3 regions of the Bacillus sp. z50 genome follow, and region 1 is predicted to be linked to each of the others. Evidence: riboswitches for the same ligand, from Rfam matches in the RefSeq annotation. Region 1 holds a riboswitch; each other region holds the start of a gene.

Region 1 (7,629 bases):
AAATACTGCGCAAGCTGGTAGATGAGTTAGGGAAAACGGTTGTAATTGTCTTGCATGATATCAACTTTGCTTCTGTATACTCTGATCGCATAGTGGCGTTAAAGGATGGGCGTCTGATAAAGGACGGTCCAGCGCATGAGATTATTAACTCAGAATCCTTGCGTGATGTATATGACATGCATATTCCTGTACAAGAGCAAGATGGATGTCGTATATGTGTATACTTTAATTCACATTAGATTCTAAAATAGATTCTGGCCTTATATTTTTGGAACAATTGACAGCAGCAAAATCTTGTTCAAGTTAAGGGTCGTATACTTAAGTTTTCGCGAAGACTCCAAAATAGCTGTTATTTTGGAGTCTTTTTTTATAGTATTTCTTTTGCTGAGCACATTTCTAACTGATATTTAACTTTTCAAGGAGAGAATATCTCGAGAATGATACGAAATCATCCATGTCTAATTCTCGTTAGGTCAGATAGGAAAAATAAAATTATTTATCAAACACTTCAAAAGAGTTGACATATTTTGTGATTCTCATTTAGAATGATAATGTCGATTGAAAATGATAATCGTTTTCAATTACCAACAGCGTATTTTAGGAGGAGAACAAAGGATGAAGAAATGGAAAACTTTAACTGCTTTGGCAGCGTTAACATTAATGTTGACAGCTTGTAACTCAGGTGACGAGTCAACAACAGGGGAGTCTTCTGAGACAAAACCAACAGAAGAAAAAGAAACTGTCGAAAGTTCTAAATTTCCAATGACAGTATCTTCCTTAACAGAATCACGTGAAGATGAAGAAAAGGGTACGACAACTACATTTGAAGAAGTAAAATTAGATAAAATGCCAGAACGCATTATTGCTCTGGATTATGGCTTTTTAGATACACTTGATGCATTAGGTGTTGAAGGAATCGTAGGCGTAGCTGCTGGTGGCGGTAAAGGAAATATGCCAGCGCATTTAAAAGAAAAATATGTTGCTGAGGGTGTTGCCGATGTTGGTACACTAAAGCAAATCGATTTTGAAGCAGTAGCAGCTGCTGAGCCGGATGTTATTTTCATCTCTGGTCGTCAAACACCATTTTATGAACAATTAAAAGAAATCACACCTAACGTTATTTTCATTGGTTCTGACAATGATAATTACATAGAGGCTGTATATGAAACAGTTGATTTAGCAGCTCAAATCTTTGATAAAGAAGAAAAAGGCAAAGAATTGAAAGCTTCATTACAAGAAAAAGTTGATGCAGTAAAAGAAAAAGCTGCTGGTTATGAAAATGCATTGGTAGCGATGTACAATGACAAGAAAATCTCCGGTTTCGACAATGGTGAAGATTCACGTTTCGCATATGTATATAATGACTTTGGCTTCAAGCCAGCAACAACTGATATCGAAGCATCTTCCCACGGTTCTGATTTCTCTTATGAGTCAATCCTTTCTGTTGATCCAGAAGTATTGTTAATTATCGACCGTACTGCTTCTGATGTAGAAACAATTAAAAAAGATATTGAAAATGATATTATCAAAAAAACCAGTGCTTACAAAGAAGGCAAAATTGTCTACTTAGACGGTGTTAACTGGTACTTCTCAAGTAACGGTGTAACGACTGAAGCAGAAAAATTAGATGAAATCTTAAATGAATTAAAATAATCTTCATAACAAGGAGCATGTCTCAAGTGGGGCATGCTCCTTTAATAAGGGGCGATTATGTATGTTTGTTCAAATCCGTAAGTGGATAGTGACAGAGGGAAATTCAGACAAGATATTGGAACGCTTCAAAAAGAAGCCAGATCAAGGTCCGTCGTTAATTGAGCAGCGTGAAGGCTTTATAAGTCGGGAGTTATTAGTGAAAAAAACAACGCGTGGGGAAGAAGAAGTTGTCATGATTATCCGCTGGGAATCAGAGGAAGCATGGAAAGCATGGGAAAAGAGCCCTGAGCATATCGCTGGCCATAAAGCGAAAATCAAGGAGCACGGAGGTAAGCCCCCAAAGCCAGAATACGTAATCAATATGGAACATGGCAATTACCTTGTAGTCGAATAATAAAAAACAAAACGCCCCTACCTGAAAGGGCGTTTGTTTTATAATGTAAACCTTATTTCAGGTTAGAAAAGAAGCGTTACAGAATAATGGACAGCATTTGCGATTTGAACTGATAGGAGTATTTATCATTTTTAAAATTCAAAAGTTGGTGTGGACTCATCCATTATTTTAAAGGTGTATCCCTTATGTTTCAGACGGCGAATGATTTCCGGAAGCCCATCCACGATTGTTGTATTGCCGTTAAAATCATGCAGGAGGATATAGAGATTTTCTTTTTCACCTACCCCTTGCATAATTAATTTAAGTAATTTTTTTTCTGGAATTGGAGGATTTAATCCATCGTTAGCATCGCAGTTCCAATCATAATATTTATATCCTCTTTTTATTACCTCAGTCTTTAATTGATCCATTAAATCAGTCCCGGCATATTGTTTTGCGACATAGTTATTGGAGCCGCCGGGGAATCGTAGGATTTTCGGGCTTACGCCTACTTCCCTTTCCAAAAATTCTTCCAGTTGAGTAATGTCTTTAAAAAAAGTATCCTTGGATCGATAGATTTTGGAATAATTATGAGAATAGGAATGCAGTCCAAGAGCGTGTCCATTTTTTACGATATCTTTATATAAATACATATGTCCCGGGCTGGCTGTTCCCGTTACAAAAAAGGTTGCCTTAACATCCTGAACTTTGAGGATATCGAGGATTTCCTGTGTGATGTTTGAGGGACCATCATCAAAACTGAGGTAGGCTGTCTTTGCAAATGTTTCAGATGGAATAAGAAGCTGGATAATGAGCAATGTGAGAACAGATAGAGTACGCATAATAAACTCCTATGGATTAAGTGATTTTAATATAGTTTTTGATTCTTGTTAAAAAATATTCCTAAACGGAGTTGAATAATTGGGTAAAATGTTTAATAAAGAGATTGAACATGTATAATAGACATAAGCATTTTAGAAAGGTTGATAAAGATGATCGAGATACAAAGTTATACAGTTGAGAAACTGGAAGACCCGTTTGGTATCCTTTCTGGAGAAAGGTTCGAATATGTACTGGAGATTTCCGTTCCCGAGGAAGATGAACTATATACCGATAAGGGTCTTCTGTTGCGTGTTATATATGTAATGGATGAAAATCAGGACCAAATTTCAAAATATGAGTTTATAGAAAGTGAAACACAAAGTATTTTGGATTTTGAGCTTGAGGAAGATGAATTATCGATGGTTTTACAATTTTGCAGGGAACATACTGATGTTGAATATGAAGAAGAATGAAGATAGCTGATTATATAAAAAATATAAATATTGAATAGTGTAAGAGTGCCTTATTTATTAGGATAATAGGGAAACCGGTGCAAATCCGGTGCAGCCCCCGCTACTGTATACGCGGATGAAATGATTTGTAAACCACCGGCTCTTTGTTTAGAGCATGGGAAGGTAAATCAGAGTAAATTGATGCGTCAGCCAGGAGACCTGCTCTTTCTTTTGTATGTACTATTTTTCGGAGGGAAAAGTAGGCGTCCAATCCTGTTATTTTAATGTGGATTTTCGCCTTAGCTTTTTTCGAGCTAAGGCTTTTTTATTATGTTGGAAAGGGGAATAACTATGCTAAAAAAGCAAAACTATTTATTTTTATTTATGCTAATGCTTACGCTATCTATGTTAATGTTTGGGTGTTCGTCAACTGAAGATGACTCAAACCAGAAGAAAGAGGTTTCTGAATCAACGTCCACAGCCTTTCCTGTTGAGGTAAGGGATGGATCCGGAGAAAGCATCAAGATTGAGGAAAAGCCGGACACGATCGTATCCTTGCTGCCAAGCAATACTGAAACGGCCTATGCACTAGGTCTTGGAGAGAAAATCATTGGTGTATCAGATTATTGTAATTTTCCTACAGAAGCTGCTGACAAACCTAAGGTCGGCGGGTTAGAAATCAATATTGAAAAAGTGTTGGAATTAAATCCGGATCTTTTATTGCTTTCTGCCAGTCATTTTAATAATGCTAAGGATACCATTAAACAATTCCAGACAGCTGGTATTGATGTTATTATCGTACCTGACGCCAATTCGTTTGATGGTGCATATGGAACAATTGAATTGATTGCTAAAGCAACCGGAACATCAGACAAAGCTGATGAAATTATTTCGGATATGAAAAAAGAAGTAGCAGAAATTAAAGAGAAAGCAAGTGCTATAAAAGATAAGAAGAAGGTTTGGATTGAAGTATCTTCCTCACCGGATTTATATACAGCGGCTAACGGAACCTATATAGACGAAATGCTTGATATCATTCAGGCAGAGAATATTGCCGCTGATCAAGAGGGTTGGGTAACAATGAATGAAGAACAAGTCATTGATCGCAATCCTGATGTTATTCTTACTACATATGGCTATTATATTGAAAATCCAGAAGAAAAGGTATATGGAAGAAAAGCTTGGTCCGAGGTACCTGCCGTTCAAAATAAGCAGGTTTATGATGTAGATAATGACACAGTGTCAAGACCGGGACCACGTTTAACAGAAGGCTTGCAATTGATAGCTGAAAAAATCTATCCTGAAATATTTAAATAAACATTTTCATTTAAGAGCCGCCCATTTTACTTTGGGAGGCTCTTTTTTTGTTGAAGAAAATAAATTAAATTTTCTAACAATTTTGTTGAAATTTCCCTTTTGTGTAGGTATGATGATACCAATACGTATTCGTACTCACACATGGGATTGGAATGATAAGAATGTTATATGTAAATGACCTGCCGACCGAAGCAAGAGATAAAATGCTATATGCAGCCCTGCAATTATTCACTACAAGAGGTTACAAGAATACATCAGTTCTGGACATAGTTGAGTATGCACATGTCTCGAAAACAACGTTCTACCAACAATTCGGCAATAAAGAGACTTTGATTGTTGCACTTTGTGAAAGTTTGATTGGAGAAGTTGCAGAAGAGATTAAGCTTGCAGCTTTACGGGAACCACGCATTGGTTATAAAGCATATGCCGGAATTCTTCGCTATTTGGAAATTTGCTTTTCCAATAAGGCTGTTGCCAATTTTATTTTACTCGAATCAGTCGGAGTTTCTTTCGAAGTAGAACTGGTCAGACGAGAAGCACTTAAAAGTTTCGCAGATCTTATCTTTTTTTTTGCTTACCAGGAGTTTCCGGAGAATGTGAATGAACAGGAAGTTAGGATCATCTCTCAGGCAATGGTTGGAGCAATCAATGAGGTCGTCATTCAAAAATTCCGGGAACCAAATCACCAAAAGACAGATGTAGAATATCTTGCTAGATTATTAAACCGATTGGTCATGCGCTCATTTAGCAGTCTCTCAAATTAATAAACTATTGATATGAAGGAGGGAGAAAGTTGGTTTCTTTTTTACCAAGTGAGGAAGAAAAGGCATTTGTTGATGTAGCAAAGGATTTTGCAATTCAAAAGATCCGTCCCTATGCCAGGCAAACGGAAAAAAATCAGGGTGTAAGTGAGGACGTGGTCAGAAAGTTGAGTGACCTTGGATTATTAAATTTGGAACTGCCTGAATCATACGGTGGCCTGGAATTGCCGCTCGTTTCCCAGGTACAGATTGTTGAGGCGCTTGCTTATGGTGACCTTGATACTATTCAGGGGCTTCCAGGAGCCGGGGAGGGAGCATCGTTTATTCGACTAAAAGAGGATCATAACGCATTTTCTTTTTATCAAACTCAGTGTGAAACGGGAATTTGCCCAACAGTCGCCTTTGTTTATCCCAATCAACATAAACTCCAAATTAAAAAAATAGACAATGGATACATCATTGATGGAGAAACGAGTCCGCTGAAAAATGCCAGAAAGGCTGAATATCTATTAATTGCAGGAACTGCTACTAATGGTGAAGCGGTGTTGTTCTGGATAGATCAAGACAATAATCATTCTTGGAGAGTGCTTGACGGTGATTATCGCTTGGGGCTATTGAGTGCCGGCTTTTCGAGAATTCAGCTTAAAGAAGTAAGCGTTTCCAAAAACAATATTTTGGCTAGTGGTGCCGAAGCTGAAACTTGGATGGATCAATCATTGAGCCGTGTACGTACGTTAGAGGCTGCAAAAGAAATTGGTGTTATGGCAGCTGCCCTTGATTACACAGTTGAATATACCTCCCAGAGAAAAGCGTTTGGGGTAGAAATCGCAAAATTCCAGGGTGTTTCTTTTAACCTTGCACAAATGGCTATCCAGACGGGTGCAGCAAGGCATCTTGTTTTATATGCGGCAAAACAAATTGATGAAGGTGAAACTGATGCTGTTTTCCACAGTATCCAGGCACTTAAAAAAGCCCATCAATCGCTTCGATATGTAACAGATTCAGCTGTACAGCTCCTTGGTGGGCATGGATATGTTCAGGACCATCCTGTTGAGAAGTGGATGAGGGACGCTCAGGCACAAGTCGGTTGGTTTGAACAAGAGGGCGATTTAGAAATCAGGGCAGGAAACTGGATCATGTATGGTAAGGAGAGGGGGATGAGTAATGATCACATACGAGTTGACGCCACATCAAAGTCAAGTTAAGGAAGTGGTCCATTGGTTTGCTGAAAATGAAATGCGACCGGTATCCATGATTGCCGATCAATTAAAGAAAGTACCGGATGATTGGCTGGATAAAGTAAATCAACTCGGAATTTCTTTAAGCATGTCTTCTTTTGGAGAGTCCAATGATGATAAAAAGAAAAAAGATTTTAAAAAAGCGAAGGAGCGCCAAGGAAATCGATTGGGAGTCATTGCCTCTGAGGAATTAGGCTGGGGAGATTGCGCGATTGCCTTGACGCTACCCGGGCCAGGGCTTGGAGGTCCGCCTGTTCAGCATAGCGGCACACCGGAACAAAAGGAACGTTTTTTATCCATTTTCTCCAGAGATGAGAAACCGAAGTGGGGAGCATATGCTTTGACTGAACCAGAGGCAGGTTCTGATGTATCCGGTTTACAGACGACAGCTGTTAAAGTGGACGGCGGTTATGTGATAAACGGGCAGAAGATATTTATTACAAATGGCAAAAGAGCTTCCTGGGTTGTTGTATTTGCTACGGTAGACCGCAATTTAGGTAGGGCTGGTCACCGGGCATTTGTTATAGAAAAAGGTACACCCGGCTTCTCATGCTCGAGATTGGCGGAAAAAATGGGTCTTCGTGCTTCTGAAACAGCAGAACTTGTGTTTGAGGATTGCTTTGTTCCGGATGGAAACCTTTTAGGTGGAGAAGAGGCCTATGTCAATAAAGCGAATGGATCAGGTGGCTTCAGGGTTGCTATGAAAACATTCGATAACACAAGGCCCATAATCGCAGCTATGGCTACCGGAATTGCAAGAGCGTCCTATGAATATACATTGGATTTTGTAAAAAGAGAATATCCTCAGCACGGCAATCATTATCATCAAGCCCTGAGACTCTTCTCAGAGATGCAGCAAAAAATTCAGGGAGCTCGTCTGTTAACCTGGGAAGCTGCCTGGAAAGCAGATTTGGGAAAACCGAATGCAAAAGAAGCAGCCATGTGTAAGGCCTATAGTGGAAAGATTGCTTTGGAGGTTACTTCAGCCTGTCAGGAAATACTCGGTCCATATG
Region 2 (7,629 bases), on a different contig from region 1:
TGTGATAATGGGGTAGATGGAATCCGCCTTATGGAAAATTACTATATTATGAATAGCGGAGAAATGGCAGCAGATATACTGTCCATTGAGGAAGCCATTGGACGGCCGATTACCGTTAATGATATAGAGATAGTCACATGGGTACTCAGAACTGCCGGGCAGAATGTATCAGCTGTTCAATTTACACGCAGTTTAGCTGAATGGGATACGGCAGCTGCACAAATGGCCAGGTTCAATGAGGATTATGATTTGTATTTGACGCCGGCAACAGCTTTCTCAGCTCCAAAGGTGGGCGAATTGACGCATACGGATGAACAGAGCTTGCAGTTATTGAAAGTAAATGAACTAAAACCCTCTGAACAGTTAGCAATGGTCTATGAAATGTTTAAACCAAGTTTAACGTATACGCCTTTTACACAGTTGGCGAACATCATCGGACAGCCTGCGATTAGCTTGCCTGTTCATATGACAGATTCTGGCTTACCCCTTGGAGTGCAATTGATGGCTCCAAAGGGAAGGGAAGATTGGCTTCTTAAAATAGGAGCGTTGTTAGAGCAATCCGATATATGGGTTGGACAGAAAGGGAATCCATATATTGGATGGTGATAAAAGTGATAGATCGACTAGAAGATGCGTGTAATTCAGTTGGTCAATTAGAACAGTCATTTCACTTGTTTAAATTTATGTGAATTCCTATATATCAAAAATATCTTCCGTTTACATTTTCAACATGATATATTAATAGTACGAAAATTTAAAACAATCATAAGTGCTCACTTTTGTGAGGTAAAAGGGAATCCAGTGTAAATCTGGAACAGCCCCCGCTACTGTAAGAGCTGATGAAATCACGTGACCACCTTTAAAAGAGGGAAGGTGTGAGAGTAAAGTGAAGCTCAGAGTCAGGAAACCTGCTTATGAATGTGTATTGCTTACTTTTCGGTGGGAAAAGGGATGGCGAACGTAGAGATGATTGTGTCTTTGCGCTGATTTTGACAGCGTTTTTTTGTCTGTGCATGAATCAAGCCTGTTTTCCTTAATCGGGAAGACAGGCTTTTTTATGTTTAATATTTCAGCGTAAATTCGCTAAATATAAATAAATTTTGAAAAAGGGAGAATAGTGAGATGAAAAAGATTGCAAGCTTATCACTTTTGGTGTTCTTATCCGTTTTTGCATTGTTTGCATGCGGAAATGATGAGACAGTAAACAACCAGGAAAAAGAAACAAACCAGGAAACAAGTGAGTATCCGAAAACCTTAACAGACGGTCGTGGGGAAGAGGTGACCCTTAAAGAAAAACCTTCAAGGATTGTTTCGACCACATTGGCTATTGATGAATATTTATTGCCTTTGGTTGATGAGGAGCGGATTGCCGCGGTAACGAAAATGTCTACAGACTCAGGGATTTCGAATGTAGCAGATCTAACAGATGGAATTGATACAAAAATTGAATCAGTCACATCTGAATTGGTGCTGTCACTTCAGCCTGATTTAGTGCTGATTCCTTCCTATGTAGATCCTGAGGTTCTTAAACAAATTGATGCTGCAGACATCACCACCTACCAACTTAAAGATGATTCCTCTATATCAGGTGTATTGGATGGTCTAATGGAGGTTGGTACCATTGTTGGCGAGGAAGATAAAGCAGAAGAAATCATAGCTGATGTCAAAAAGAGGATGTCAGATTTACAAACGAAAGCAAAAGCACAAACAGATAAAAAACGAGTGGTTTACTGGACACAGCAAAATTCTTCAGTTACTGAGAATACTACAATAGGAGAAATCATCACCTTAGCAGGCGGGATAAATGCCATTACAGAAGCGGGCATTACCGGTGAAGAGTATCCTGATTATCCAAATCTTTCAAAGGAAAAATTAGTTGAGATAAATCCAGATGTGATTATTACAAGCGATTGGCAGTATGACGGTTCAAAAGCAACATTCGTCGAGGAATGGCAAAAGGATCCGGCACTTAAAAATCTTAAAGCCTTTAAGAATAATGAAGTGCATGTGATAGATAGCGCAAATTTAACAACGGCTTCCCATTTTGTGATTGAGGGAGCAGAAGATATTTATCAAGTTTTATATGGAGAATAATATGGTTTGTAAACAGTCTAAACAGGTTCTTATTTTTGGAATCCTGATTTGTTCCTTGCTCGTATCGTTACTTTTAGCAACCATGTATGGCGGGGTCATCGTTCCATTTACGGAAACTGTGAAAGTATTACTCTCACTGCTTCCATTTATAGAGTTTGACTATAACCCAATGTATGAAACAATCCTTGTGCAGATTCGCCTGGGGCGGGTTGTTGTGGCTGGATTAGTCGGGGCAGCCTTGGCAATATCGGGAGTCGTGATGCAAAGTGTGTTTCGCAACCCGATGGCTGACCCCGGCATAATTGGTGTTTCATCAGGTGGAGCATTCGGAGGTGTACTGGCCATCTATTTTGGTTTGGCCGCGATCCATTCTCTTTTCGTCCCATTAATGGGCTTTATCCTGGCTGCATTGACTTTGTTTGCAATTTATATGATTGCGACCAATCAAGGAAGGACCTCAGTACTGACATTGCTGCTGACGGGTATTGCGATTAGTTCTTTTTTATCAGCCTGTACCTCTCTGCTAATCTCTTTTTCGAATGCAGGAGTGATGCAGCAGATTGTCCAATGGATGATGGGGAACTTAAACGGGCGTGATTGGAGTCATGTACAAATATTAACTGTTCCTGTTTTATTTTCGATTTGTGTCTTTTTGTACCATGCCAACGACTTAGATATCTTTCTGCTGGGTGAAGAGCAGGCCCAGAATATGGGGATTTCCGTTCAGCGCACCCGTAATCTATTGTTAATTACTGCTTCATTAGTAACTGGAATGAGTGTCTCATTAACGGGAGCCATCGGTTTTGTTGGTCTGATTGTCCCTCATATGATCCGTATGATCATTGGGCCCTCGCATCGAAATTTACTACTGGCTAGTGTCTTAGGGGGAGCGAGTTTCTTGATTCTTGCTGACTTAATATCCCGTTTGGCCATTAGGCCTGCTGAGATTCAAATCGGTATTATTACAGCTTTTTTTGGCGCTCCGTTTTTCCTTTATTTAATTTTAAAAAATAAAAAGAAGGGGGAAATCTGAGATGACAGCTATTTTGAATGCGGAGAAACTCAGCTTTAGCCGTGGCAAACAGGTGATTTTAAAAGCAATGGATATCTCTTTGGAAACTAACCAATTTACCTGCTTGATTGGTCCGAACGGTACCGGAAAATCTACTTTACTGCGCTTAATGGCAGGATTGCTAAAGCCACCTGCAGGGTCAATAGCCTTTAAGAATCATGCTCTCTCTGAGATGACTACTCTTGAAGTGGCCAAAGCAATCACCTATATGCCACAAAGCACGGTCCTTGACTATGAATTTACAGTGAGTCAGGTAGTACTTATGGGAAGGCATCCGCATCGGAAGAAATGGCAATTCTCACAAAAAGATGATAATCAATTGGCAGAGAAAGCGATGAAACAAACAGGAATTTATCATTTAAGAGACCGTTATATCACATCCCTTTCAGGAGGAGAACGTCAGCTTGTTTTCTTAGCTAAAGCCATCACTCAGAATTCTGAGGTTATTTTGTTGGATGAGCCAACTTCAGATCTGGATATTTATCATCAGGTCCAAATTGCCGAGGTCATCCGGGAGCTTGTAAAAGAGGGAAAGGCTGTCTTCGCGGCCATCCATGATATTAATTTAGCCACTCGCTATTGTGATCGACTCATACTTATGGGAAATGGAGAACTCGTTGCAGCAGGGGAACCCGAACAAGTCATTACGGATCTTAACTTGATGCGTATTTTTAAAACTCATACGTATACATACAATGATTCCTATTTTGGAAAAAGGCAGATGATTCCTTATGCCATAGATATAAAAGGGGAGGCATGAAGAATTCATGTGCGATGGCCTTCTATGTGAAGGCGTCGCGGAGTTACCATTATTTCATACTAAAACCTAAGTTTTAAATAAGGAGGAATGAACCTTGAAAAAAGACTGGCGCTACTCCAGTTATCCATTCATGAGAGAAAAAAGCTGTTTAGTTGATTATGAGATTCGCACTGATAGTTTAACCACAAGGCTTGGAGCTGTTTTCCCGTTATTGACTGAGAAAGAGCAAGCAGTCATTGATGACCTTCGTAAGGTTCAAGCGCTATGCTATCATGTGAACGGTTCTGTGCGCGGAAAATTGGCGATAACTGAAGCAGATTTACAGTGGTTGAGTGATAGATATGATTTTTATGTTGAGAAAACAGGGGAAAAGGTAAAACAATTCGTATTACCGCAAGGAAGCAACGCTGCATGCGCACTTCATGTCGTACGCAGTGAGGCCAAGAAATCCTATCGTGCCCTGCATAAAGTTAGTGAAGAGCGAGAAGTGCTAGACATCTTATTTGATTTCCTAGGATTGCTCGCAAATGTTTGTTTTGTGATGGCTGTTTATGTAAATCAGGTGAACGGCATACAGGAAATTCCTTTTGTCAGTAAATCATATGCTGTGAAAAAGAAATGAATGTTTAAGCCTACATCTAAAATAATAGAGTTAGATAGATCTTGTTATCCATTTTTAATGAAGAGAGAATGTATGATTTGATAAAAAGAAAAGCACGATTCTTTCATAACCAAAGAAAGAATCGTGCTTTTTTATGGATGAAAAGAGGACACATTAGTAGGGAATGTAATTCTAGCCATGTTACGATTAAGTTATATTAAAAAGAAACAAGCAGAAGTAAAATTTGAGTTTAATTAAACCGGAAACTAAATACTTTAGGAGTGTTGCCACCGTGCTGGATAAATTTAAACAGAAATTTAACGAAATAAGTAAAAATGGAGTGACCGTTCCTATTAAGCCAGTAATGTTAGAACAACTAATAAAAAGACAGTCTGGCCAAAAAGATATAAAAGTAGAAATAACAACAGGCCACTTGAATATTCGCGGTACAACAGATAAAAATGTTTCATATATGATAAGTCTGAAACCTATTCATATGGAAAAAAGAATGATTATTTTTGAAATTGAGAGTTTGAAGCCTACTGATATGAATAAAGATGAAATTAAAATTTTTAACAGTCCGCCATTTTCAGATTCTACAAATCAGACGGTTAAAATGGATTTTAATTCTTGGGATATCGTGAAAAAGATACCCGTTGGAAAAATTAAATCGTATGAGATGAATGATGGGACAATCAAGTTAACATTATCATTATAAAGAAGAGCGAGGATTTCCGTAAAAGTGCGGAAATCCTTTTTTTGGACCAGAAAGGTTAGACGCAGATCAAAATCATTCATAGATACTTCGCACTGGTTATGAGGTAGGACAAGTTTTGTGTATTTGTCCGTTTTTATGTTACTTTACGACTAAAATAATTAATAAGTATTCGTAAATCAAAATGTGTATATTAGATTATATTTAAAAATAGAATTATTGGCTGTGGAAAGTGGAGAATAAAAAAAGGAAAATGCCGGAAACCAACTGTGGCTGCAAGTTAAAAATATAATATGAATATGAAAATTCAGTAGATAAAAACGTTATGGAATTATTTTGAAGTACAAATTATTAATTTAGATAAAATTTTCAAAATATTTTGCTATTTTTATTTTAGGTGTGTTAATATATCTAAATACTAATATCTCCAATAAAGGAAGGATGCATAGATAAGAAAAAGAAAACATAATACCTTTATTTTTCAGAATATTTAATTAACTACTAAGGGGCGATGGGGATGAAGAGAAAAGAATATATAGTTAATCGAATGTATAAGGCGTCAACGGGAATCGCAAATGCCGTTTTAGTAACATTGGGAATCGGTCTATTATTTGAATCAATTGGGGGTTATTTTGATTGGCAAATGTTCCTTACTATTGGAGGAGCGGCAAAGGTTTTGCTAGCGCCTGCTCTTGGTGCAGGGATTGCCTATCAGCTTGGAGGTAACTCATTAGTACAATTTAGTGCAATGGCATGTGCCACAGTTGGTGGAGCAGCTATACAAAAAACAGCAGAAGGTGCTTTTACAATCGTTACTGGACAACCCATATCGGCTGTATTGGCTGCACTCATCGCTACATATATAGGCAAGAGGATGGTTGGTAAAACGAAATTGGATATTATGGCAATTCCAATTACAGCTATTTTTATTGGCGGGGTTTCAGGAGTTGGATTAGCGGCGGTGACGACACCATTACTAACATGGATAAGTGCACAAATTACAGCCTCTGTAGAAGGCTCTCCTTTAATTGGATCGATTGTCCTATCCTTGGTATTTAGTCTTTTATTAATGACTCCAGCTTCATCAGCTGCGCTTGCGATTGCTCTGCAGTTGGATCCAGTATCAAGTGCAGCAGCTTTGATTGGCTGTACAGTACAATTTGTAGCCTTTACAGCAATGAGCTATAAAGATAATGATTTAGGTGGCTTCCTTGCCCAATCAATCGTGACACCAAAGGTACAGTTTCCTAATTTGATAAAAAACCCAATCTATATTATACCTGCGTTTACAGCTGCCGCAATTGCTGCGCCAATAGCTACGATGGTCTTTGATTTTAAAGTACCGTATGAATTAGGCGGGATGGGGCTAAGCTCGTTGATTGCACCAATAAACATCCTAGCTAATCAAGGGATAGGCATATTCCTCATCTATGTTGGAATAGGGATGGTGCTTCCTGTTATGATTGCTCTTGCGATTCACCGTCTCCTAAAAATGGCTGGAAAGGTTAAAGCAGGTGATCTTCATCTTGAAGTTCAATAGTTGTCTGCTTTGTCTCTTTTGACATATTGACTCAGATAGGGTTTGTGTAAACCGAAGAAGAGAATCTATTTTGAGAAAATATGCTAAAAATGAACCTAAACAATGCATAGAGAAAGTTATTATATCTTCATTTGTAATGAACATATAAAAATTTTACGTGTGGTGGGTAGATGGTTTCTGTATGATGCAGAGACCATCTTTCTTTGTGTACAGAATGATAGCTTAGTTGCTTGTTGATTTAAAATATAAAGTACTTCAGTTTACTTTTAAGTCCAAAGAACGTTTCAAGTAGGCCATGAGTTTAAGAATATGGCTACAATATATTACGATTATTCTTTGGGGTGGTTTATGACTTCGTAATCAATAATCAGATTATTATTGGAGAGAAAATTAGCTCGATTATTTAAGAGAATTCAGCAATAGAGTAGCAGACACACATAGTTATTGATATTTGAATGTTTTTTCTACCAAAGGGGACGTATTCAAGAATTGCTGGATTTGTTTGGTAAGGAAGAATGATTCAACTCTGATGATCCTATTTTCGTTTAATTTATATAAAGGTATAGGCATAAAGTCCATATTTCTTAATCATATTCTTCTAAAAATAGGAAAACGTAAACTGTTCTTCAGAAAGTTAGTTTACTAGAATGGAAGGGTGTAACTATGAAAACGATTACATATAGTAGTTTATGCAATCGTTTGCCTACTAAGAGAAGAATGAAGGAGGAGTGGAAGATGTTTATGAGAAAGAAGAGAATTATCGCGTTGCTAGGCACATTTTGCTTGTTATTGACAATGCTCCCTCAGCTAAGTGCAAAAGCAGAAGATGGAAACACGGAGATTGTCA
Region 3 (7,629 bases), on a different contig from region 1:
GTTCATCGAGAAACAGGAGCTTTGGCTGCTGGGCCAAAGCCTTTGCTAAAAGGACACGTTGCTTTTCCCCTCCGCTTAATGACGAAAAGTATGTATACTTAAATTTCAGCGTGTTTGTCTGAGCAAGACACTCATCAACAATTGCGTAATCCTCACTACGGTAATGATTAAAAAATCCCTTCTCCTGATAAGGATACCTGCCTAATAGTACGATTTCTTCCACCGTAAAATCTATACCCACCATATGTTCCTGACTTAACACGGCAGCAATTTTAGCCAATTCTCCGGTTTTATAGGATGAGGTCCTTTTCCCATTAATGATTGAAGTCCCTTCTTTATATTCCATTTTTCCCAATATACTTTTAATCAATGTCGTCTTACCGCTTCCATTTGGACCAAGAAGAGCAAAAAATTCTCCGCTCTCAACCTTAATAGAAAAGTCCTGAAGCACTTGCTTATTTTTATGATAGCCTGCACTGAGGCTCTCTACGGTTAACATGTCAAATTCCTTCTTTTTATGCGTTCTTTAATCAGTAAGATTGTAAATACAGGTGCACCGATTAAGGCAGTAATGACACCGATTGGTAATTCCTGCGGGTTGATAATCGTACGTGCAATCAAGTCAGCCAATACGAGATATCCACCTCCAATAATCATGGATAATGGCAGTAAGTGGCGATGATCAGCACCAGCAAGAAGGCGAACAAGATGTGGAATAACCAGTCCAACAAAGCCAATAGCTCCTGATACGGCAACTGCTGCACCCGTTAATAGTCCAGCCCCGATAATAATGATTATTTTCTTTCGTTTCACATCGATACCATTATATTGAGCGGATTGATCTCCAAGAGCCATCCCATTTAGTTCACGATAATGATATAAAATTATGGAAGCTCCTATAATAAAAAAGGGAATCAATATACTGACGTGTCCCCAATTTTTCATAGCCACACTGCCCATCAGCCAGTTTAATACCTCCCTCATTTGATCTCCTGAGGATAGCGCAATGATAAGTGAGACCACAGCGCCAATGAATGAATTCATAATTATACCGGCTAAAATAATGGTCTCATTTGCATAGGTAACACTAGCTGCCTTTGTAATACCAAATACAATAAACAAGGTTATAAAACTAAACACGATTGCAACAAGCGGCAATGTGAACTGACCAAAAAGAGCAAATTCGATATTAAAGAATAGAACAATCACTGCCCCAACCGATGCACCGGAAGAAATTCCAATAGTATATGGATCAGCGAGTGGATTTTGCAAAAGCCCCTGAAAGGCAGCACCGGCAAGTGCCAGTGAGGCACCCACAAATAAAGCGATTAATACCCGGGGTAATCGTATATTCCAAATAATCATTTCTATATTTTTTGGACCGGTATAGAAGGATTCCTGGCCGGTCACGTTCTTCAAGAGAATCCCAAGAATATCTTTAAATGACATGTCCACGCTGCCTATAAACAGGCCGAGCAACGCAGCGAGCAGCAAAAACAGGATACTCCCAAAATAAATACCGGTTGTTCTATTTTTATTATTCATAACTTATACTTCAATTCCTCTTTACTCCTGGCGGCGAACCTCGGATTATTCATGCACTTTAAAACAAGATTATAAGCTACAACACATAAAAAATCCTTAGCTCAGGATGGTATTGAGCTAAGGATTCACTTTTTCACGCCTGTGAATACAATAAGCCTACTTTTCCCTCCGAAAAATAAGTACTAAAACTCTAAAAGCAGGTTTCCTGGCTTTTACTAAATCAGACTTGTGATTTAGTAAGTACAGTAGCGGGGGCTGCAACGGATTTGAACCGTTTTCCCTTTTACCCTCGTGTACCGAGGCACTTTTAAAGTGATTTATTAGATTTTATTCTTATTCTAATAGATTAATTGACTAATGGCAAATCCACTATTATTTCAACAGTTCTTTGGCAATTAATCTGAAGGAGTTTTCTTTAGCCTCGTATGAATGGGTGATTGTCACAAGCATAATTTCATCTGTAAAGAAGCGTTCACTCAGCTCTCTAATTTTTTCTCCAATCATTTTAGGAGAACCGATAATCATCTTGCTTCTGTTGTAATCAATCCGAGCTTTCTCAAACTGCGATAATGACATTTCATGAATTTCTTTTGGGTGAGGTGTTCCCTCTCTTATAATTCCCTGTGAAAGAAACAGCATCGATAAATCCAATGAACCAGCCAGATATTCTGCCTCTTCGTCCGATTCCGCACAAACTGTAAATACAGTAACCATACCTGATGGATTCTGTACTAACTCTGTAGGTCGAAATGTTTCATGGTAATGCTTCATATTTTCTTCAGCATATTCACTGTTAATAAACAAAGCAAAATTATAGGGTATACCCTTATGAGCTGCAAGAGCTGCGCTAGATGAACTAGATCCAAGCATCCACAATTCCGGCGGAGATGTAATGGTAGGTGTCGCCGATAACCCATATAGAGGATGCAATTCCGGTATTTGATCATAGAGATACCAGGATAACTCATCTACCTGGTCAGGAAAACGATGCAGTTCCTGTACTCTCCCCTCCTGCAACGCTCGCGTTGCTCTTGGCATCCCTCCAGGAGCCCTGCCGATTCCCAAATCTATTCTTCCTGGAGCTAAACCAGATAATACTCTGAAGTTTTCAGCTACTTTATAAGCACTGTAGTGAGGCAGCATAACACCGCCTGTTCCAACTCTTATTTTATCTGTTTGAGCAGCAATCCATGTTGCCAATATCTCAGGCGAAGATCCTGCCAAGCCTTGACTATCATGATGCTCGCTGACCCAAAATCTTGAGTATCCCCACTCCTCAGCCAATTTTGCCAGTTTGACCGTATTAGCAAGTGCCTGCTCTGAAGGCTCTCCAACAGAGCGCGGTGACTGGTCTAGAATACTTAATTTCACCATTCTGCTCCATCCCCTTAGTATTGAATGCTAGACTCGCCTATTCTTTTTCATTCTCTTAAACGCATGATACAGCTTACTATTCCAATAAAAGAAATACGCTGAACGGCCACCCAGGCTTAACATTTTTTTAGTATATTGCTTAACCGACAACTGGTCTTTCACCTTGGAATCGGCTAGATAAATACCCAATAATCCCTGGTTAATCATGCTGTGGAACTTGCTGTCCGGTATTTTTGTGACATCTAAATTCGCTTTTTCAACAAAATAACAAAGTCTATCAATCAGTTGCTCTTCCGTTTCGTAATAAAAACAGAAATTTAAATCGTCGCCTTGGCGATCCTCCTCCTGATCAATAAAATAGTCCAACATAATATGCAATCCTTGCACATAAGGAAAATAAGATTCATATATGTCTTTCCCCAAATGTTCAGTAAAATTATCACGCACTGCATATGAAACTAAACAAAAGATGCCCAGAGTAGATCCTGCACAAGCACTGAATTCATACCATGACAAACCTTCTGGAAGCTGCTGTTTATTTTCATTGAACCAGGTTTCTAATCTATGTACCCGTTCTTCCCACGTAACATGCTTATGTATTTGTAAATCACAATAAAAGGTGCAAAGCTTTTTCAAAAAAGGCTCGATATGTTGATAATGCACCATATTTGAAAGAACAGATTGACAGGTTTTTACTAACTCGACTAAATACCCGCCATCTTCCTGCTCCTCTCTGAGTTCATAATAATTTCTCGTCAGGGCCTCCGGATTAAGAGCATCCTTCATAGATTGATGCAATAGCGTAAAATCATTAGGATCAAGTGAGGTACTGCGGTCACATAGATTATCAAGATAATCACTGATTGTTTGATACGCAACAATAAATCGAATGACATCATCTTTTTTTTCACCTGCTGCGAGAGCTAATATAGAACCACCCTCGCAATGAAAAGTTTTGTGGGCAATACTGGATAAGGCCTGTGTACGCAGCTCTTCATTAGGGATTTTTTCTGCCTTTGCCTGCCAACTCGCGAGTTCCCGATGAACAACTGGAAATACATTTCTGTATACATTCTTTACTAAGCTGATATCACTAGTGGGTAATTTCATTTGTGTCCCATCTCCTAACCCCTTAAACGATATACCCTATATTGCGCAATCTCGCTTCAATAAAGCTCTTTGCATATAGAAATACATCTTCTCTCTCTGGCTCATTAAATATTTCATGATACAGCTTAGGCCATTCTTTATAATGCTTTTCGGATGCCGGAAAGTAGTTAAACCATTCTCTAACCATAGCCTTGTCCACTATTTTGTCGTCCCCTGCCTGCATAACAAGAACAGGAATATCCGGGAAATCCTCATCAAAATCAAAGGCATCCTTCATAGCTGAAATTAATTCACGATACCATCTGACTGATACACTTGTGATGTAGAGTGAATCGTTCAAATCAAATTCAATAACTTCTGGATTTCTCGTTGCCATTTCAACCGTTAATCCTGAAGGTTTTTTATATGTAGGATAAACAAGATTTAAAACCTTTGACATGGATTCAAGTAATTTTGGAGGATGAATTAATGTTCCAAAGCATGGTGAAGATAGGATAATACCCGCTAAATTATATTCTTTAAGTTGAAGCATGTTAATGATGATGAGTCCTCCCATGCTATGACCCAGCATGAATACAGGCAAACCAAATGTATAAGCCTCGTTCACCCATGAATCAACCTCATCAATATAATCCTCAAATGAATCAATATGCCCTCGATTTGCACGTGAAGTCATTCCCTGACCTGGCAAATCTCCAATAATTACGTGATACCCTTCTGATAGCCATCTTTCAATTAACCATTTATATCTGCCTGAATGCTCCATGGCGCCGTGAACAATCACGATTACACCATAGGCTTTCCCCTCAGCTTCCCACTTTTTCATAGATGAACTCCTCCTGTATGATGTTTAGCTTTATTTTATTTACACTGTACCGCTTTATATGTACACTTTTATTAACTATCTATTTTACAGTAGAAAACGGAGGTTTTGTAATGAAATTATATCAATATATAGATAAAATTCCTTCCATCGATCAAACTGCTTATTTAGCGGATCATGTAGTTATCAGTGGTGATGTCACAATCGGTGAAAATTCAAGTGTTTGGTTTAACACAGTCATTAGAGGTGATGTCGCTCCTGTGATTATCGGTAAAAATGTTAATATTCAAGATAACTCAGTCCTCCATCAAAGTCCCAACAACCCATTAGTCCTGGAAGATAATGTAACGATAGGCCATCAAGTCATTCTCCATAGTTGCCATGTGAAGAAAAATGCTTTGATTGGGATGGGCTCCATTATTCTTGACGGAGCTGAAATAGGAGAAGGTGCCTTCATCGGTGCAGGCAGTTTAGTATCTCAAGGTAAAAAAATCCCACCAAACACACTCGCTTTCGGCAGACCTGCTAAAGTAATTCGTGAATTAACAGATGATGATCGTAAAGACATGGAAAGAATAAATAAGGAATACGCAGAAAAAGCACGCTATTATTCAAGTATACAACCTTTAAAAGAGAATAACTAATTATCATTCCTCATTAGGGTATACTCTTTATTGTATACCCATTCCCTTTATTATTTAGCTATAAATGATACACCTTTTTAAAATCAATTTCAGGAGTAGGATTATGAATACTTTCATTTTGATTTTCATGTTATTTAGTATCATTTCAATCATTTTGGTCCTATGGCGTCAATATCAGCCACTATCTATTTTGATTGTTATCTCTTTGATAGGCACTTTCCTGTATACAGGCTGGAAGGTCTATAACTCAAATTACTCCTTTGCTCATCAAATTAATAATATGATTGATAAGTCAGTAAGCTTAACAACTTCTATTACCAAAGATAATCGACCTGCAAAACCTCCTGCCAAAGATAAAGTACTTCTTGATGTGCCGATCGTTAAACAGCAGCCCGAGCTCCCAAGAGGGTGTGAAGTAACCAGCCTGGCTATGCTTCTTCAATATTCCGGATTGGATGCTGATAAATTAAAACTTGCCCAGCAAATAAAAAAAAATCCAGCTAAAATAAAAAAAATAAATGGTGAAATCCATTACGGTGATCCTAATGATGGATTTATTGGAGATATGTATTCAACTAATAAACCTGGCCTCGGAGTGTATCATAAGCCTATAAAAAAACTTGCTGAGCATTATATGCCTGGCAAAATAATCGATTTTACCAATGGAGATTTCAACCAAATCAAAAAGTATCTCTCAACCAATCGGCCCGTCTGGGTTATCATAAATACAGCCTATGAAAAACTGGATCCATCCTATTTCCATACTTGGAAAACACCAAATGGGAAAATATCGATTACTTATAAGGAGCATTCTGTCGTAGTGACGGGATATGATCAGCATTATATTTATTTTAACGATCCCTTAACAGGAATTAAAAATAAAAAAGCACCCTCCGCTGATTTTGAAAAAGCGTGGGTGCAAATGGGAAAACAGGCTATAACCTATAAAGATTAATGGATTGGGTCACTTATCATATCCTTTTCAGCTAATGCCTGGAAAGGATATTTTTCTTCGACATATACAGAGTACCATATCATAAATACCAATACAGTCCATAGTTTACGGCTATTATCCGCTTTACCTGTAACATGATTATTGAACAGATTCATAATGACTTGCTTATCCAGCAAATGATCTGTTTGGCTTTCTTTTATTATTGTAATCGCCCATTCATACATTTCATTTTTTAACCAATGACGGATAGGGACTGGAAAACCAAGTTTCTTACGATTTAATACATGGTCAGGAATGATTCCCTCTGCAGCTTTTCTAAGTATATATTTGGTCGTTCCATGAGCAGTTTTTAAATCAGTTGGAATTCCGGATGCCACCTCAAATACTTTTTTATCAAGGAATGGCACTCGAAGCTCAAGAGAATGTGCCATCGTCATCTTATCAGCTTTTACTAATATATCTCCGCGCAGCCATGTATGAATATCAATATACTGCATTCTGCTCACATCATCATATTCGGGTGTTTCTGCGTAGAACGGATGTGTTATCGTAGTATAATCCAGCTTTGATTTATATAATTTGAATAATTGCCCCTTCTCTTCCTCCATAAACATCTTGGCATTTCCAAGATAGCGTTCTTCAATCGGCGTACAGCCGCGCTCTATAAAACTTTTGCCTTTTACACCTTCAGGCATCATGGCAGCAATTCTTTTTAGCGCTCTTTTCATAAGTACAGGAATTTTATTAAACATGGCTAAGGATTGAGGCTCACGGTAAATATTGTATCCTCCGAATAATTCATCCGCTCCTTCACCTGACAGAACAACCGTTACATGCTTTTGCGCTTCCCTTGCCACGAAATATAAAGGAACACAAGCGGGGTCTGCCAACGGGTCATCCATATGCCACATAATTTTCGGCAGTTCCCTCATATATTCCTGCGGCGATATAATATAGCTGATATTCTCTACCCCAAGCTTGTCAGCTGTTTCTTTAGCTACATCAATTTCACTGAAACCATTCTGTTCAAATCCAACTGAGAATGTTTTAATTCCAGGATGAAATTCTTTAGCTATGGATGCGATGATTGTAGAATCAATTCCACCTGAAAGAAATGAACCAACGGGTACATCACTGCGCATATGCATGCTGATACTGTCATACATCACATCTTGAAT

Evidence for each region. A riboswitch is a leader RNA that binds a small molecule or an ion and turns the genes downstream of it on or off. The one in region 1 is predicted to bind cobalamin.
Region 2: it holds a riboswitch for cobalamin, as region 1 does, so the genes downstream of both, AC4G3N_RS06510 (ABC transporter substrate-binding protein) here and AC4G3N_RS12345 (ABC transporter substrate-binding protein) in region 1, are expected to answer to the same signal.
Region 3: it holds a riboswitch for cobalamin, as region 1 does, so the genes downstream of both, AC4G3N_RS16525 (FecCD family ABC transporter permease) here and AC4G3N_RS12345 (ABC transporter substrate-binding protein) in region 1, are expected to answer to the same signal.

Annotation. Positions count from the first base shown of each region.
Region 1 covers NZ_JBZFQL010000003.1:614,249-621,877, forward strand. The annotation lists gene AC4G3N_RS12320 (iron ABC transporter ATP-binding protein) at 1-239, shown strand, start outside; gene AC4G3N_RS12325 (siderophore ABC transporter substrate-binding protein) at 616-1,653, shown strand; gene AC4G3N_RS12330 (antibiotic biosynthesis monooxygenase family protein) at 1,715-2,047, shown strand; gene AC4G3N_RS12335 (polysaccharide deacetylase family protein) at 2,179-2,868, opposite strand; gene AC4G3N_RS12340 (DUF6509 family protein) at 3,019-3,321, shown strand; cobalamin riboswitch at 3,348-3,541, shown strand; gene AC4G3N_RS12345 (ABC transporter substrate-binding protein) at 3,652-4,617, shown strand; gene AC4G3N_RS12350 (TetR/AcrR family transcriptional regulator) at 4,770-5,381, shown strand; gene AC4G3N_RS12355 (acyl-CoA dehydrogenase family protein) at 5,411-6,583, shown strand; gene AC4G3N_RS12360 (acyl-CoA dehydrogenase family protein) at 6,543-7,629, shown strand, end outside.
Region 2 covers NZ_JBZFQL010000002.1:133,822-141,450, reverse strand. The annotation lists gene AC4G3N_RS06515 (amidase) at 1-606, shown strand, start outside; cobalamin riboswitch at 751-930, shown strand; gene AC4G3N_RS06510 (ABC transporter substrate-binding protein) at 1,123-2,094, shown strand; gene AC4G3N_RS06505 (FecCD family ABC transporter permease) at 2,096-3,127, shown strand; gene AC4G3N_RS06500 (ABC transporter ATP-binding protein) at 3,129-3,926, shown strand; gene AC4G3N_RS06495 (hypothetical protein) at 4,021-4,548, shown strand; gene AC4G3N_RS06490 (hypothetical protein) at 4,820-5,245, shown strand; gene AC4G3N_RS06485 (PTS sugar transporter subunit IIC) at 5,754-6,782, shown strand; gene pulA (type I pullulanase) at 7,518-7,629, shown strand, end outside.
Region 3 covers NZ_JBZFQL010000006.1:220,307-227,935, forward strand. The annotation lists gene AC4G3N_RS16520 (ABC transporter ATP-binding protein) at 1-499, opposite strand, end outside; gene AC4G3N_RS16525 (FecCD family ABC transporter permease) at 493-1,545, opposite strand; cobalamin riboswitch at 1,724-1,869, opposite strand; gene AC4G3N_RS16530 (LLM class flavin-dependent oxidoreductase) at 1,918-2,919, opposite strand; gene AC4G3N_RS16535 (tetraprenyl-beta-curcumene synthase family protein) at 2,947-4,029, opposite strand; gene AC4G3N_RS16540 (alpha/beta hydrolase) at 4,052-4,855, opposite strand; gene AC4G3N_RS16545 (gamma carbonic anhydrase) at 4,966-5,496, shown strand; gene AC4G3N_RS16550 (C39 family peptidase) at 5,600-6,451, shown strand; gene asnB (asparagine synthase (glutamine-hydrolyzing)) at 6,448-7,629, opposite strand, start outside.